Regions from separate parts of the Pedobacter sp. SG908 genome, predicted to be linked through region 1. Evidence: riboswitches for the same ligand, from Rfam matches in the RefSeq annotation. Region 1 holds a riboswitch; the other holds the start of a gene.

Region 1 (8,248 bases):
AAACTGCTCCCGGGGTTTGGGATTTTAAGACTGGTAATCGAGATATCGCCGAATACATCAAAACTGCTCAAGAAGAGGGTTTACTTGTGATCCTTAGACCAGGCCCATATGTTTGTGCCGAATGGGAATTTGGCGGCTATCCATGGTTTTTGCAAAAGGTGCCAGGCATGATTATTCGTGGCAATAATCCACAATATTTAGCTGCAACAAAAGCTTATTTTACTGCACTGTACGGACAGCTTAAAAATCTTTTAATAACCAATGGAGGTCCAATCATAATGGTGCAGGGCGAAAATGAATTTGGGTCTTATGTGGCTCAACGTAAGGATGTTCCATTAGAAGATCATAAAAGGTATAGCGCAGCTGTATTTCAACAGTTAAAAGATATTGGCTTTAATGTGCCATTTTTTACTTCAGACGGAAGCTGGCTTTTTGAGGGTGGCGCATTACCAGGAGCTTTACCAACTGCAAATGGTGAAGATGATGTAACCAAGCTTAAGGAATTGGTGAATAAATACAATGGTAGTAAAGGACCTTATATGGTAGCAGAATTTTATCCTGGCTGGTTAGCCCATTGGGCAGAGCCTTTTCCTAAAGTTTCTACGCAAGCAGTGGTTAAGCAAACGCAAAAATATTTAGATGGTGGCGTATCTTTTAATTATTATATGGTACATGGAGGTACAAATTTCGGTTTTACATCTGGCGCAAATTATGATAACAAACATGATATTCAGCCAGATTTAACCAGTTATGATTATGATGCGCCAATTAGTGAGGCTGGTTGGGCTACCGAAAAGTACAATGCTTTAAGAGATTTACTGAAAAAGCCAGAAACTCCAGCTGTTCCGGCAAAAATTCCTGTAATTGCTATTCCGGATATTATTTTAACAAAAGCAGTTGATTTGGAAGATATTAAAAGTAAAATTACACCAGTAAATGACGATAATCCTTTAACTTTTGAAGCTTTAAATCAAGGACATGGCTACGTTTGGTACAGCAAAAAATTTAATCAGCCTATTAGTGGTAAACTAGAGTTGGCTGGTTTGCGTGATTATGCCATTGTGTATGTCAACGGAACTAAGGTTGCTGAATTAAACAGCTATTATAAAAAATATGATTGTGATATTGACATTCCTTTTAATGCCGTTTTAGATATTGTAGTTGAAAATATGGGACGAATTAACTACGGGGCAAAAATCATTAACAGTACAAAAGGTATCATTTCTCCGGTAATTATTAATGGACAAACTATTAGCGGAAACTGGAATATGTATAAGTTGCCTATGGAGGTTGTGCCTAATTTAGCCTTGGCAAAAAATACGGCAACAGTTGGAAGACCAGCTTTTTACGAAGGAAGTTTTTCTCTAACAAAAACTGGTGATACTTTTCTTGATATGCGTGATTGGGGTAAAGGTATCGTGTTTATTAACGGAATAAATATAGGACGTTACTGGAGCGTTGGTCCCCAACAAACGCTGTACCTACCAGGTTGTTGGCTAAAAAAGGGCAAGAATGAAATTGTAATTTTCGAGCAGAATAATGACACGCTACACAAAGTAATTAAATCTGTAGAAGTACCTGTATTAGAATTACTGAAGCCTTAAAGTATTAACCTAGATGATCTTCGATCATTCCTTTAAGAAGTTATTCCATCGTTTTGGGTGATTTTTTATGAAGTTGGATTACACTGCCTTAATGGGAGGCAGTGTAGATCACTATGCGCTGTAACAATTATTTAGCTGTGGCTTAATAAATTATCGGGTATAAAACGAAACAATATCTAAATTCCGTTAAAAGGAAATAATGCAGTATTACATTACTCAGCTGACTTTTTTCTAGTAAATGTTTTTCGGTTCAGTCAAACTTTTTTACAGCTTAAAACAATGGTTAGATAAAATCTGGCAGTGTTTTAATGTGTTCGGTTCTAAGGTAATGTTTTTCATCAACTGTTTTGAAAAACAGTGATTGCAGAGTTCAAATCTTGTCTATTAATGTCACAACGCTGTAATTATATACATAATATTAGCTTGGCACAAAAAAATCAAATTAAAAACTATAAAATCTATAGAAATTATATACATTTGTGCCGTTAATATATTTTTGACTTATCCAGAAAGACGGAGGGAAAAGGCCCTATGATGTCTTAGCAACCTGTTGCCAAATAAGGTGCTAAATCCTTCCCGTAAGGGAAAGATAAGAATAACTTTCTCCGGAAATCTGAATAAGCAGTGATGATTTAAAATTGAAAGATGAGTATTTATTTAGATAATGCAGCGACCACCCCACTTGCCAGTGAGGTTTTTACAGCCATGAAGCCCTTTATTTTTGAATCATTTGCAAACCCGTCTTCGGCACACGCTTTAGGCAGGTATGCCAGAGAAGCCGTAGAGCGATCGAGGGAAATTATTGCGGATACTTTATATACAGAACCAGGAAATATTTTCTTTACTTCTGGCGGAACCGAAGGCGATAATACAGCTTTACTTTCAGCAGTTTATAACCATAATATCCGGGTTGTTATTACTTCCAGATTAGAGCATTATGCTGTTTTAAATACGCTTAAAGCTTTGGCAGACAGTGGAATAATCAGATTGGTATATCTTGAAAATGACAGTAAGGGAAAATTATCGCTCACTGAACTGGATACTTTGCTCAAAAATGAAGAACCTGCGCTGATATCCTTGATGCATGGTAACAATGAAATAGGAAATTTGAATCCCATTTTAGAAATTGCCGATCTTGCTGAGCATCATGGTGCCATATTCCATTCAGATACGGTGCAAACTATTGGCCATATCGATATTAATACCCGCCGGCTGGCGCCCGATTTTCTGGTGGGCTCGGCGCATAAGTTTCATGGGCCGAAAGGTGTTGGTTTTCTATATGCAAAAGAACCGGCTAATCTGCGTGCTTTTATTAAGGGAGGAGGGCAGGAATCGGGAAAGCGGGCAGGTACCGAGAACGTAGCAGGTATTGTAGGGATGGCAGCGGCACTTCAGCATGCCTATGATAACCAAAACCTTTACGAAACATATATCCATTCACTTAAAAAAAGATTGCTTAACGGGCTTACAAGCCTTTCTGAAATAAACTTTAACGGTTATTCAGATCATCCTGATAAAAGCTTATCTACGGTATTAAGTGTTTCATTACCCGCATTGCCCAATGGTGCAGATTTGTTACGAACTTTAGACAGGGCAGGCATATTTGTTTCGGGAGGAAGCGCCTGTTCTTCCAATCATTCATCGCATGTTATTGAAGCATTGGGAACTGGTAAAAATGAAGAAACAATCAGGTTTTCTTTCAGCAGGTTTAATACCGAGGCTGAAATCGATGAAGTGGTTGCGCAATTGAACAACCTTTACCACAATCGCCAGGAACGGCCAAATCTTCTTTACGCTTAAAAATAATTCCTAATCATACACCCATAAATTAAACTGAAATGAAAAAAACACTACTCGTTGCAGTTGCTGTACTACCACTAGCTGCACTGGCACAAAAACCATTCTCGTTAAACGGAACCCTAAAAAATGATAAGGGGAATGAGAAAATTTACTTGAGCTATTCGAAAGATGGTAAATCGTTTTTAGACTCCACTGAATTAAAAAACGGCACTTTTGCTTTTAAAGGTGAGATCGCCGATCCGCTAAGGGCTTCGGTATATAAAAAGCCCGCTGAAAAGAATGGAAAACGCGATTTCTTGTCCATTTACCTTGAACCTGCCAATATTCAGCTGGTATCTGCCGATTCTTTAAAAAATGCATCGATCAGCGGGTCGAAAGTAAATGCCGATAATGAAAAACTTAAGGCTTTAACCAAGCCGGTTCAGGATAAACTGGCTGCAATAAATGGCGAATTTGGCAAATTAACCGCCGAACAAAAGAAAGACAAAGCCTTAACTGAGGCCATTTATAAGCGCTACGAAGCTGCAAGTAAAGAACTGGAGCCCATTTATATCGATTTTGCCCGTTCAAATCCGCAGTCTTACGTAAGTTTAACAGCTATCTCCCAGATTGCAACCAGCGAATCTGCTCAACCTGAGGCAGAAAAGGTTTATGCTGCATTGGGTCAGAACCTTAAAGACAGCAAATCGGGCAAAGACATCTCAACCTATTTTAATGCGGTAAAAAACACCAAAATAGGCCTTCAGGCTATAGATTTTACACAAAATGATGTGAACGACAAGCCAGTAAAATTATCTGATTTTAAAGGTAAATATGTTCTGGTCGATTTCTGGGCATCGTGGTGCGGTCCTTGCAGACAAGAAAATCCGAACGTAGTAGCTGCCTATAATCAATATAAAGACAAAGGCTTTACCGTTTTAGGGGTTTCTTTAGATCAGCCTGGTAAAAAAGAGGCCTGGTTAAAAGCCATTGCTGATGATCAGTTAACCTGGACACACGTTTCTGATTTAAAATTCTGGGATAATGCCGTAGCCAAACAATATGGAATCCGTTCCATTCCGGCAAATTTCCTTATCGATCCAAACGGAAAAATAGTTGCTAAAGGACTTCGTGGCGAGGCTTTAAAAGAAAAATTAGCTTCGTTACTTGATGCTAAAACCAAATAATCACTTTTAATTAAAATTTATAAAAAACAGAACCGAAAATGATAAAACCTGCTTTTACGCAAAGTGTGTAAAAGTTTACCGGATAAAAAAACAGGGGCGATTGAGGCCGCCCCTGAATAAGTGATTTATCACGGTATGTGACAACTAATGCTGAATTAATATTTAATCACTTAAAATCGAATATAATGAAAATATCCTAACTGTTTAGTTGTTTCTGCAACTTATTAGCGAAAATATATTCTAAGCCATTAGAAATATACGCTATATACACGTTTACGCCAGCACATTTTTTTGACACTTTAATATTAAAGGTTTAACAGCCCGTGTTAAAATCGGCTCTGGCGAATAAATAAATGCCGTTTGGCATCACTAATTATTATTAATCTTCATAAAGAAATGAAACGAAAATTACTTTCGCTTATTATACTATGCCTTGTCGTAACCTTTCCTGTATTTTCACAAAGTAAGGTGATTACTGGACAAGTTATTGCAGCCGAAGATGGTCTTCCTATCCCGGCTGCATCTATCCGGATTCCGGGAACAAAAGCAGGCTCGCAAACTGATGCAAACGGTAAATATTCCATCGTCGTTCCGGCATCTGCCAAAACCATAGAATTCAGCTTTCTGGGTTTCGCTACTATCCGCGAAAATATCAATGCCAGAACGGTAATCAATATCTCTTTAAAGTCAGACGCAACTGGTTTGGATGAAGTGGTGGTAACTGGATTTGGGCAAACCATTAAAAAAAGAGATATTACCGGGGCCGTATCCAGTATTTCTTCTAAGGAAATAGAAAAAGTGCCCTTGGTAAGTTTCGATAGAGCTATGCAAGGTACATTGCCTGGCGTACGCGTAAATACCAACTCGGGCACACCCGGCTCGTCGGTAAGTGTTCTAATCCGTGGTACGGGTTCATTTAATGCAAGTACTGCTCCATTATACATTGTTGACGGTATCCAGGTCAACTCAGGCGATTTATCCCGAAGCTTATCAACATCCAACATCCTCAGTAACATTAATCCCGATGATATTGAAACCATAGATGTTTTAAAAGATGCTTCATCGGCTTCCATTTATGGTTCACAAGCTGCAAACGGTGTGGTAATTATTACTACCAAACGTGGTAAAGCCGGTAAAACCGAATTCGATTTCAGCAGCTATTTTGGTTATGCCGAAGAGGTAGATCGTTTAGATATACTTAATGGACCGCAATGGTTATCGACTTACACCGAAGAATATGTTAACCGCTATGGCGCCAACAGTTCGCAGGTTATTGGCCCATCAGGCGTTAAGACCATTTTTGGTGCAGATCCGGCTGCAGCCCCAACTTATAGCTGGTACGATGCTGCTTACCGTAAGGGACACACTCAAAATTATCAGCTTACTGCCAGGGGAGGTGATGCTAAAACCAAGTTTTATATCTCGGCGGGTTTATTTGACCAAAAAGGTCAGCAAATACAACAGGACTTTAAACGGGGCACATTTAAAAGTAACCTCGAGCATAATGTAAATAACAGGCTTTCGCTCGAAGCCAATATCAACTTAAGTACCTTTACCCAAAATGGTACGCTTAGCGGTTCTACATTTGCAAATCCTTCATTTGGTTCTAACTTCCTCATTCCCACACAAGCAGTGTATACTGCAAGTGGTGATTATAACGAACCGCTGCTGGGCGCTGTGGCCACCAATCCTATAAAATCGGCTAATTACGATATCAATAAAGGTACCACCAACCAGTTGCAAGGGATTTTTGCTTTAAATTATAAGATTATAGATGATCTTAAATTCAGGGTTACCGGATCGATTGATTATGGCGATATCAAAGAAGACCGCTTTCAGGATCCTAGAACCAGGGATGGGGCTTCTGTCAATGGCCGTTATACTTTCCTGGATACCGAGTTTAAAAATTATCAAACCAATGCCACGTTAAACTACAGCCATTTGTTCGGTACCAAACATAAAGTTTCCGGATTGGCAGGTTTCGAGTATCGCCATCAGGTTAACAATACCATTACTACTCAAAAAACCGGATTCCCGAACTATTTATTCAGAACCCTGAACGGGGGTACTGTTCTGGCATCTATATCATCAAGTTTTACCGAGTTTAAAAATCTGGGTTACTTTGCAAGAGGCGAATATGCCTTTGATGATAAGTATATTGTGAATGGAACCATCCGTTATGATGGAAACTCACGCTTTGGCGAAAATCAAAAATTCGGGCTCTTTGGTTCGGGCTCATTAACCTGGAGACTGTCTAGAGAAAATTTCCTTAAAGATGTGAGATGGCTTAGCGACTGGAAAATCAGAACCAGTTATGGAAAAGTAGGCAACTCGGGTATTGGTAATTTTGCTTCTCTTTCTACCTTTGGTTCTAACCCAGGTTATAACGGGGTAGGAGGTATTTCACCTGGTGGTTTACCTAATGTAGAGCTTACCTGGGAAGATAGCTATACGCTCAATTTAGGAACTGATGTTTCGTTATTTAACAATAGGTTGAGTTTTACGGCCGAATTCTATAACAAGCTGAATAAAAACCTGCTCTTAACCCGCACATTGCCTAGTACAAGCGGTTATAGTGGCGTAAGTGATAATGCCGGCAAAATGCAGAATCGGGGTTTCGAATTTCAGATCAACTCCGAAAATTTAACCGGAAAATTTAAATGGAATACCTCATTTAATATTTCGTACAATAAAAACAAAGTCCTTCAACTGATTACAGACGATCTCGATCCGAGGTTTCAATTGGTTGGCAATTCGGTAAGCAGGATTTTATCTTATCAGTATGCCGGGGTGAATCCGGCTGATGGAAGGCCGCTTTGGTTAGATGCCAATAACAACCTTACCTATAACCTTACTACCAACGACAGGAAGATTATCGGAGATAGCCAGCAAAAATATTTTGGTGGTTTTACCAATAACTTTTCTTATGATGGTATTGGCCTTGATATTTTCTTCCAGTATGCTACTGGTTTCTTATTATTCGATCAAAACAAAAACTTTCTCGATAGTTATGCCAATGCGTCAAACAGAAGTACAGATGTATTAAGAAGATGGACAGCACCCGGGCAGATTACAGATGTTCCGCTGGCTTATACAGGAGGTAATTATGTGAGCGGTGGTGTGGCTTCGAGCGCTTATAGTACATCATCAACACAGTGGTATAAACCTGGCGATTACCTCAGGTTAAAAGAGGTAAGATTATCTTATAAACTGCCTAAAGATTTAATTTCTAAAGTCAGGTTAAATAATGTATTACTATATGCGACAGGAACAAATCTGTTAACCTGGACCAAGTATACTGGTATTGATCCTGAAACTGTATTATCTGATAATGGAGGGGTGCCACAGGCAAGAACCTATACCCTTGGTTTTCAAATTGGACTGTAAAAAATATCAAAATGAAAAAATACACATATATATTTATCTTCTTAATACTTTTGGGGCTTTCGGGTTGTAAAAAAACACTCGAAACTAGCCCGAAAGATTCCATAGCCTCATCACAGGCACTAACCAATATAACTGGTGTAAGCAGTTTGCTTAATACTGTTTACAGTAACCTAAGGGGAACTGGTTATTATGGACAGTCGTTTAAGATTAATCCGGATATCATGGCCGATAACATTTATCCGATTCCGGGGCTTAATTCCAATCGCTTGATCACTAATTCTATTAATGCAC
Region 2 (8,248 bases), 760 kb from region 1:
TCAATTTTTTGTCCAGGCCTGCAGTACGTGCGATATCGTTAATCTTAAGGCCTGAGAAACCTTTAGTATGGAGTATTTTCTCTACTGCATTTAAAAATTTCTGTTTGCTTTTTTCTTTGTTTCTTAACGATTTAATCCCTGTTTTCTGCTCCATGTGATGAAAAATAATCGTGTGGGAAAAATACACAATCAATTTTAATTATTTTTATCACCAATTGGTGATATATTGTATATTTGTTCTGTGGAAGAAATATATAAATTGATTGTATACATCTTCACTATAATCAAACTGTATTAACTTATTTTAGTTTTGTGACGCTCATCCTGCTCATTCTGAGGGTATCAGGTCTCATTGCGCCGTATATACACGGCAACATGTCTGGTCTGATACTTCAGGGAAGCAGAATAGCAGAATAATGAGGAATTCCTTTCATTCGCTTTCCATCTTCTTTTTTTCGTAACTTCTATACAAAAATGGTATTTTTCATCGATGGATGTGATTGCAAATTTTCCTACGCTTGATATTAGTGAGTTTTGGCCTGATCAAGATTCGGGAAATAATTTGCTTTATCATGAAATAATTGGGAAAAGATCCATTGAAAAACCACACAAGCACGATTTTTTTCTTTTTATGCTTTTTGAGCAAGGTAGTGGTATACACACCATCGATTTTATAGATCATCAGGTTACTGGAGGTCAGTTGCATTTATTGTTTCCTGAACAGATCCATAAATGGGAGCTAGGCGAAGAAACCCATGCCCATCAACTTATGATTAGCAGGAGCATATTCGAAACCCTGGCTAACTCTTTGCGCTTTTCATTAATCTTATATCAAAACTATCCCGTTATTAATCTGAGTGTTGACGCTTACGAGAAAATTTTGTACGAATTTCGGAGTATCAGATCTGAACTCGCAAAACCTGCCATACTTTGGGAAATTATCAATGCCAGGATCAGGCTTATTGCGCTAATGGTTAGTGAAGAGGCACAAACATTGTTCGATAACCAAACGGTTTACCAAACCAAACCGGTGTTGTTTAAATACCGTTCGCTGATTGATATGCATTATAAGAAGGAAAAACTTGTTGCATTTTATGCCGATCAGTTAAATATTTCGGCAAATTACCTGAATATGCTATGCAAAAGGCATTTTCATGTGTCAGCCACAGCACTGATCCACGAACGTTTAATTCTCGAAGCAAAGCGGGTTTTACTGACAACCGAAAGGCCTATTAAAGCAATTGCTTTCGACCTCGGTTTTTATGATGTGGCTTATTTTTCTAAATTCTTTAAAAATCAAACCCGGATTACCCCACGTGCATTTCGAGGTTAGTAGTGAATTGCACAAAATTTAGTGCTTAAATTTGATAAATAATTATGGGTAGTTATAAATGATACAATTTTTAATATAAATCCTACTATTCATAAACATAACAGAATATTATTTTTGTGATAAAGAATCCTGTTATGATAAACCCAAATTCGATTTCGAGAAAAGATTTTATTAAAAGCTCATCCATTTTGCTTGCGAGTACCTGTTTACTATCAGCAGAACAGGCCATTGCAGATGAAAATGTAGACCGTTTCTCAGGAAAAACTTTAACATTAAAAAATGTTAGGCTCGAAACGGGATTCGAATATGATCAGGATGAGGTAATTAAAACAAAAACCGAACTTTTCATTATTGCGATTGAAGATGGTAAGTTGAAGCAGGTGCTACCTAATAACCCAAATGCAAAAGCTATCGACGCAAAGGGACTGTTGATGCTTCCGGCTTTCAGGGATATGCACATCCACTTGGATAAAACCTATTATGGATTACCATGGCAGGCACATTTGAAAAAGAACAGATCTGTAAAAGATATGATCGCTTTTGAGCAACAGGTAATCCCAGAGCTTTTAAAAACTTCTATACCACGTTCAGAAAAATTGATTGAATTGCTTCAGTCATACGGAACCAGTTACGCAAGGTCGCATGTGAATATCGATCCTACTTCTGGATTAGATTCATTGAAGCATTTAGAAACCGCATTGTTGCATAAAAAGAAATCTTTTCAGGCAGAGTTAGTAGCTTTCCCTCAGCACGGCATATTTTATACCAAATCTGCAGAACTGTTAAAAGAAGCAGCCAAAATGGATATAGACTTTATTGGTGGCCTTGATCCAACTTCTATTGATGGCGGTATTGAGAAACACATGGATTTTGTAGTACAGTTAGCTTTAGATAATGGAAAAGGGATTGACATTCATCTTCATGAGCCTGGTGAATCTGGCCTAAGAACAATCGAATACCTGATTGATAAAGTAATGGAAAACCCAGTATTAAAAGGAAAAACCTATGTGAGTCATGCTTTTGCACTAAGGTATCTCGATAAAACTAAAACGGAAGAAATAGCTGAAAAACTTGGTGCTGCAAAAATGGGAATTGCTTCAACCATTCCACTTTCTGGTAATCCGATGCCTGTTCCTGTACTGTACAAACATGGTGTAGAAGTAGTAGCAGGTAATGATTGTATTGTTGACCATTGGAATACTTTTGGTACAGGAAGCATTTTGCAAAAGGCCAATATTGCTGCTCAAATTTACGGCTATCGTACAGAATTTGAACTTTCTAGAATATTGAAACTGGCAACGGGTAATATTCTTCCTTTAGATGACCAGGGAAAAAGGCAGTGGCCAAAAGCAGGAGATAAAGCTAATCTGGTACTGGTTGATGCCAGTTGTTCTGCAGAGGCTGTATCACGTGTATCTCCTGTTAAATCATTGATCCATGAAGGGAATCTGGTTTTCTGATTTATGTACACGTAATTGGTTCATATTTTGCTAGCTTAAAGTTATGATTAATGTTAGTCCCGAAGCAAAGCAAAAAGCATTGTTATTTCTCTCACGAAACCAGAAAGTAGCAGCTGTTAAGGTAGTTAAAGATCACAGTGGCTGCGGTTTAAAAGAAGCCAAAGATTATGTAGATGCCTTAGAAGAAGGAGTAAATCAGCCTGTAACTAATCTGGCAGATCTGGATGCAGAGCTATTGGTTATTTTAAGTCAGGGCAATAAGTTGAATGCCATTAAACACTATAAGGATGTTACGGGCTTAGGGCTGGCAGAAAGTAAAGATTATATTGAAAAACTGATGCAGTTTAAGGTTAGCGGCAATATGATGCAACAAAGCAGGGATACCGATGTTAAAAATATCGTCTCTGCGAATGTTACAAATAACCAAAATCCACCCAAAAACTTTTTGATTAAACTGTTGATCATTATTTTGATTGCAGCAGCTTTAGCCTATTTTATGTTTAAAATTTAGCGACAAACATATTGCAATATTTCTGATAGAATTAGAATGTAGGGAGTAGAATTCTTAACTTGATTTTACACACAAAAAATCTTAAGAATATGAAAATTACATTAGACGCAAAATCCCTTTTGTTGGGATTTTTAGGCGCTGGATTGATGTTCACCGCCATCAGTTTTAAAAACGGACAAGACCAAACCGGCAGAAGGTATCACACGGAAGTAAATGCCAACAACATGGTGGTAATCCTTGATAGCGAAACCGGAAATTACATTGTTGCACCATCTATACCTTTGAACGGAAAAGTACAGTGGATAAAAGGTGAATTTAATAAGACTTTTAATACTGCAATTGATAATAGAAAAGAGCCGAAATAATCAATTGTGTCATAAACGAGGTGAATCAATGGTCTGTGTCTCACAGACCATCTTTGTTTTTACCATAAGAAAAGTCTCAAGAGGTTGTCATCCTGAGCAGGGTAGAAGGACCTTATTACAAGATAACTAAATATAATGAAGAATAGTTTACTTTACACTTATCCGCTCAACTATTGGTTTACCCGTTGCTTCATCAATACCTTCAACCTCTGCATACTTCACATTTGGGAGCCAGAAACTGCCACCCTGTATCCTGATAAATAATCGGGCAACCCTAATGGTTCGGTTGTTTATGGTCACCGAGACGTGATAGCTTTTATCGCTATACTTTTGCAGGTAAAATGGTAATTTTTTGTGTGATACAAACCTAAATTCATATTTATCGGCTCCAAGGGCCTTCGTGTCGATACCGTAGGCAAACTTGCGTTGGATATAACCGAGATCCTTTTTCTGTCCTTTTTCACCATACCGGATCCAATAAACCTGAATAGGAGCATCGGTATTGATAGTCCCGTTTTCTTTGAGATTTAATGCATAAATTAAAGTGTTCGTATTCGGATCACGCTGGAGGTAAAACAGCATATGATCTATATTTTTAGGTGTAGGAAAACTAAGTGGGGATGGATCTTTCGATTGTGCCCATGTTTGGGGTGAAAAGAGGAAAAAGGTTAAAACTATAATGAACGAGGTTTTAAGTAGAATGAGTAGTCTAGGTGGTGTTAAATACATTTTAGGCTTGTTTATTTAAGAGAGCTTTTAAAAGATTTGAATAATTTTTAGGTGTCGGTTTTGGGTTGATCATGTAGAATTTCTTCATCGATCTCATTAAGCTGTTCATTATAAAGCCGGTCTGATTCTGCCTTACAATGTTCATAATCATCTAATTTTTCGCAGGAAGTGTTTCCGTGGATCTCGAAAAAATCCCTGATGGATGGATAATCAAAATAAACTGACATATTATTAAGTTTAGGTTACCAATTTGGAAGGGATGGCCATTGATTGTTCGCCGAAAACAGTTAAGAAATCTGCTTTCAAACTCATCTTTTCTGCCATTGCAGAAGGAATTAGCACCTTGTTACGCAACAGGTTGCTAAGACATCAAAGGGCCATTCCCTACGTCTTTCTTGATAAGTATTAGACGTCATGGACGGAATCGAACCGCCGTACTAGGTTTTGCAGACCTTTACCTAACCACTCGGCCACATGACTATATGGTCTTTTCAAGTAGCTTTAGATTCACTTTTTGAAGAAGACTCAGCAAAAGTAAAAATTAATTACTATAATTTCTATAGAAATAGTAGTTTTTTTGTGAGATTTCTGATTGTTGAGCTTGTTTTATGGTATAATTTATTGGTTTTTAGTTGTTTGTGTATTTAAAATAAATTGCAGGTAGATCCTGAAACAAGGTGAGGATGACGATTACTCGCATACAACTCGCCATCGTGATCCGATAGTTATCGGATGCAACTAGATTTACAAGATGACTTTAGTATTCAATAAATTAAGGTTAAAGATTCTTGACTGCGTTAACAAAGACTGATTTAGAAAATCGGTCGTCATTTCCTTTGCTTAGCGAAAGGAAATGACGATTCGCGTATACCTATCATCACTACTCTTTTGCTTTCTTGTTAAGATACCTGCCTCTCCGAACGGCCTAATGCTATGCCCTTGCATAATTCCCTCAGTCCAATTTCTTCTTTAATTGTAAATTATATTTCTGTAAATCAATTGTTTACTAATAAAGTCTATAAAATCTATAGGAATACTTGTTTAAATTAAACGAAGTTTATACATTTACAAAAAAAAATAATAGTTCACTAGCAAATTTACGTTCAAGATGAAACTCCGCAGACAACCTCAGCCATATCCCCTGATCAATTATTCAGATCAGTATAACTGCTGTTGCCGCTAATATAAGCTAAGATACAGATCACCTGTTAAAGGTTTTCATTCAGATATTCTTATTTAAAAATCCTGGTACCCCGGGGCCTTTTGATAGAATATTATGGTGGTCATGTATTTAAGTCAATAAGTTGCCGGGGTATCAGGAACAGCCCAAACTAATCACCACCACTAGTTTAGGTTATTACTCTAATTAATTCACCACCATTAATTAGTTGATTTATACAGAAGAAGGGAGAGTCAGTACTCGTTGAACTTCTAGCAACTTTCCATAGGAAAAAGTGCTCAAACTGATCTAGCAATAGATTATAAATTAACCAATAACAAGTAAACTCACGTTTCCTGTTAGGGATTTCATTAAAAGCATAACAGTTGTTTAAACAGCCTGTATCTGTGCTATATGGTTTTCTGTGGGAGAAATTGTGCCTTGTTATTAAAAACTCTAAAACGATAGTGTTTAACTAATAATGATGATTATGAAAATGAAAATTTCCTCAAGAATTGCATGCCTAACCACCTCAGTCCTGTTACTGGGAGGCATTGCATCAGCCAGGGTGGCAAAACCATTCCCAAAAGAAGGGATTTGGAGGGGTGAGTTTAATGTAAGCGAATCAAAAGTGCCGTTTAATTTCGAATTAAAAGGTAAAAACCCTCAAACAGCAATTTTAACCTTAATTAATGGCTCCAGACGTGATGATTTTCATGTTGAACGACGTGGCGATGATTCCATCTATGTAAAAATGAATACTTACGATGCTGCTTTGGTGGCAAAAATAGAAACTGATGGCACTTTATCAGGCGAATACCGCAGTCTGGTACCTGGTTTCAGGGGCAATTCACTTCCCTTTGTAGCAGAGCATGGTAAAAATTACCGCTTTGTAGAACCTGGAAAAGATATCGCACCAAAACACAATATCTCTGGCAAGTGGGAAATAAAAACCTATACCAAAGAAGCTGTACCAGCATCTATTGCTTTATTAAAGCAGAATGGAAATAAACTTACCGGAGTAATCATGACTGTTGTGGGCGATACACGGGAGCTTGAAGGTACTGTACAGGGTGATGAATTTGAGTTGTCTGGCTTTACCGGACCAAGCCCTTTTATTGTAAAAGGAAAAATTAACGACGATAACAGCATTACTGGCGAACAGGGTTTCGGAATTTATAAAAACCTGAAATTTGATGGCCAGCGCAACGAAAATGCCGAGCTTCCTGATCCTTACAAGCTTACTTTTCTTAAAGAAGGTTATAAAAAACTTGATTTTACCTTTCCAGATCTAACAGGGAAAAATGTTTCCTTGAGCGACGATAAATACAAAGGTAAGGTCGTAATTATTGAAACGATTGGTACCTGGTGCCCAAATTGTACCGATCAAACGGTTTTTCTTTCGCCATGGTTTAAAAAGAACCAAAAACGAGGCGTGGAAGCCATTGCGATTGGTTTCGAACAAAAAGATGATCTCGAATATGCCAAGTACACGTTGGGTAAATTGAAAGAGAAATATGGTATCACTTACGATATCCTGTTTGGTGGCATTGCCGATAAAAAAGTAGTGGCTGAAAAACTGCCTGCGCTAAATAAATTCATTGCTTTTCCAACAACCATCATTATCGATAGAAAAGGAAATGTAAGAGAAATTTATACCGGCTATACAGGCACCGTAACCGGAAAATACTTTAACGATTACGAAACCAAATTTAACAAAGTGCTCGACGAGCTGATTGCTGAACCAGTACCCGAAAAACTGGCTTCAGCAGAAACACTAAAAAGTAAATAACCTAAACTAAGTATAAACAAAATATTAGGCTGTATTTCATTGCAGCCTATATTTTAACCTACACTTAAAACTATACAAGATGAAAACTTACTTTGCTAAAATGCAGGTGCTGGCACTGGCATCGCTCATTTCTACAACAGCCTTTGCTGTAAATAAGGTGCATGAAGAACCGAAAACAGCCAAAAAATTTATAAAAGAAGGAATTTGGCGCGGTGTTTTTAAGGTAGCTGAAACAGAAGTGCCTTTTAATTTCGAATTGAAAGGAAAAGATGCAGCGCATGCCACGTTTACGCTGTTAAACGGTACGCGGAGAGACGATTTCCACATCAAATACCTGGGACAGGATTCACTATTTATCAAAATGAATACTTACGATGCAGCTTTGGTGGCCAAAATTGAAAGTGATGGCCGGATCTCTGGCGAATATAGAAGCCTGGTGCCGGGTTTGCAGGGCAATGCTTTGCCTTTTACTGCAGAGCAAGGTAAATCTTACCGTTTTGTTGAGCCGGGAAAAGACGTTGCACCTGTTGCCAATTTAACTGGTAAATGGGAGTTTAAAGGTTTTTCTAAAGAAGCTGTTCCAAACAAAGTTGCCATATTAAAACAAGAAGGAAATAAACTTACTGGTGTAATTATGCAGGTAACCGGCGATAGCCGTGAGCTTGAAGGTACCGTACAGGGAAACCAATTTGTACTTTCTGGTTTTAGTGGACCAAGCCCTAAAATTTATAAGGGTACCATTAACGAAGACGGTACACTTTCGGGTGAAATTAGCCAGGGCATTTACGATAACTTAAAGTTTACCGGCGTAAAAGACAGTAAGGCAGAATTGCCAGATCCTTATAAACTAACACATTTAAAGGAAGGTGTTAAAAAACTTGCTTTTACTTTTCCCGATC

Evidence for each region. A riboswitch is a leader RNA that binds a small molecule or an ion and turns the genes downstream of it on or off. The one in region 1 is predicted to bind S-adenosylmethionine.
Region 2: it holds a riboswitch for S-adenosylmethionine, as region 1 does, so the genes downstream of both, FHT21_RS04330 (TlpA disulfide reductase family protein) here and FHT21_RS00960 (cysteine desulfurase family protein) in region 1, are expected to answer to the same signal.

Annotation. Positions count from the first base shown of each region.
Region 1 covers NZ_JAAOYY010000001.1:238,092-246,339, forward strand. The annotation lists gene FHT21_RS00955 (beta-galactosidase family protein) at 1-1,604, shown strand, start outside; SAM riboswitch class I at 2,103-2,200, shown strand; gene FHT21_RS00960 (cysteine desulfurase family protein) at 2,250-3,404, shown strand; gene FHT21_RS00965 (TlpA disulfide reductase family protein) at 3,443-4,570, shown strand; gene FHT21_RS00970 (TonB-dependent receptor) at 4,967-7,957, shown strand; gene FHT21_RS00975 (RagB/SusD family nutrient uptake outer membrane protein) at 7,969-8,248, shown strand, end outside.
Region 2 covers NZ_JAAOYY010000001.1:1,000,245-1,008,492, forward strand. The annotation lists gene FHT21_RS04290 (TetR/AcrR family transcriptional regulator) at 1-154, opposite strand, end outside; gene FHT21_RS04295 (helix-turn-helix transcriptional regulator) at 491-1,333, shown strand; gene FHT21_RS04300 (amidohydrolase) at 1,468-2,793, shown strand; gene FHT21_RS04305 (ribosomal protein L7/L12) at 2,837-3,304, shown strand; gene FHT21_RS04310 (hypothetical protein) at 3,394-3,669, shown strand; gene FHT21_RS04315 (DUF4833 domain-containing protein) at 3,817-4,398, opposite strand; gene FHT21_RS04320 (hypothetical protein) at 4,446-4,625, opposite strand; SAM riboswitch class I at 4,704-4,803, opposite strand; tRNA gene FHT21_RS04325 (tRNA-Cys) at 4,808-4,878, opposite strand; SAM riboswitch class I at 5,789-5,886, shown strand; gene FHT21_RS04330 (TlpA disulfide reductase family protein) at 6,048-7,349, shown strand; gene FHT21_RS04335 (TlpA disulfide reductase family protein) at 7,429-8,248, shown strand, end outside.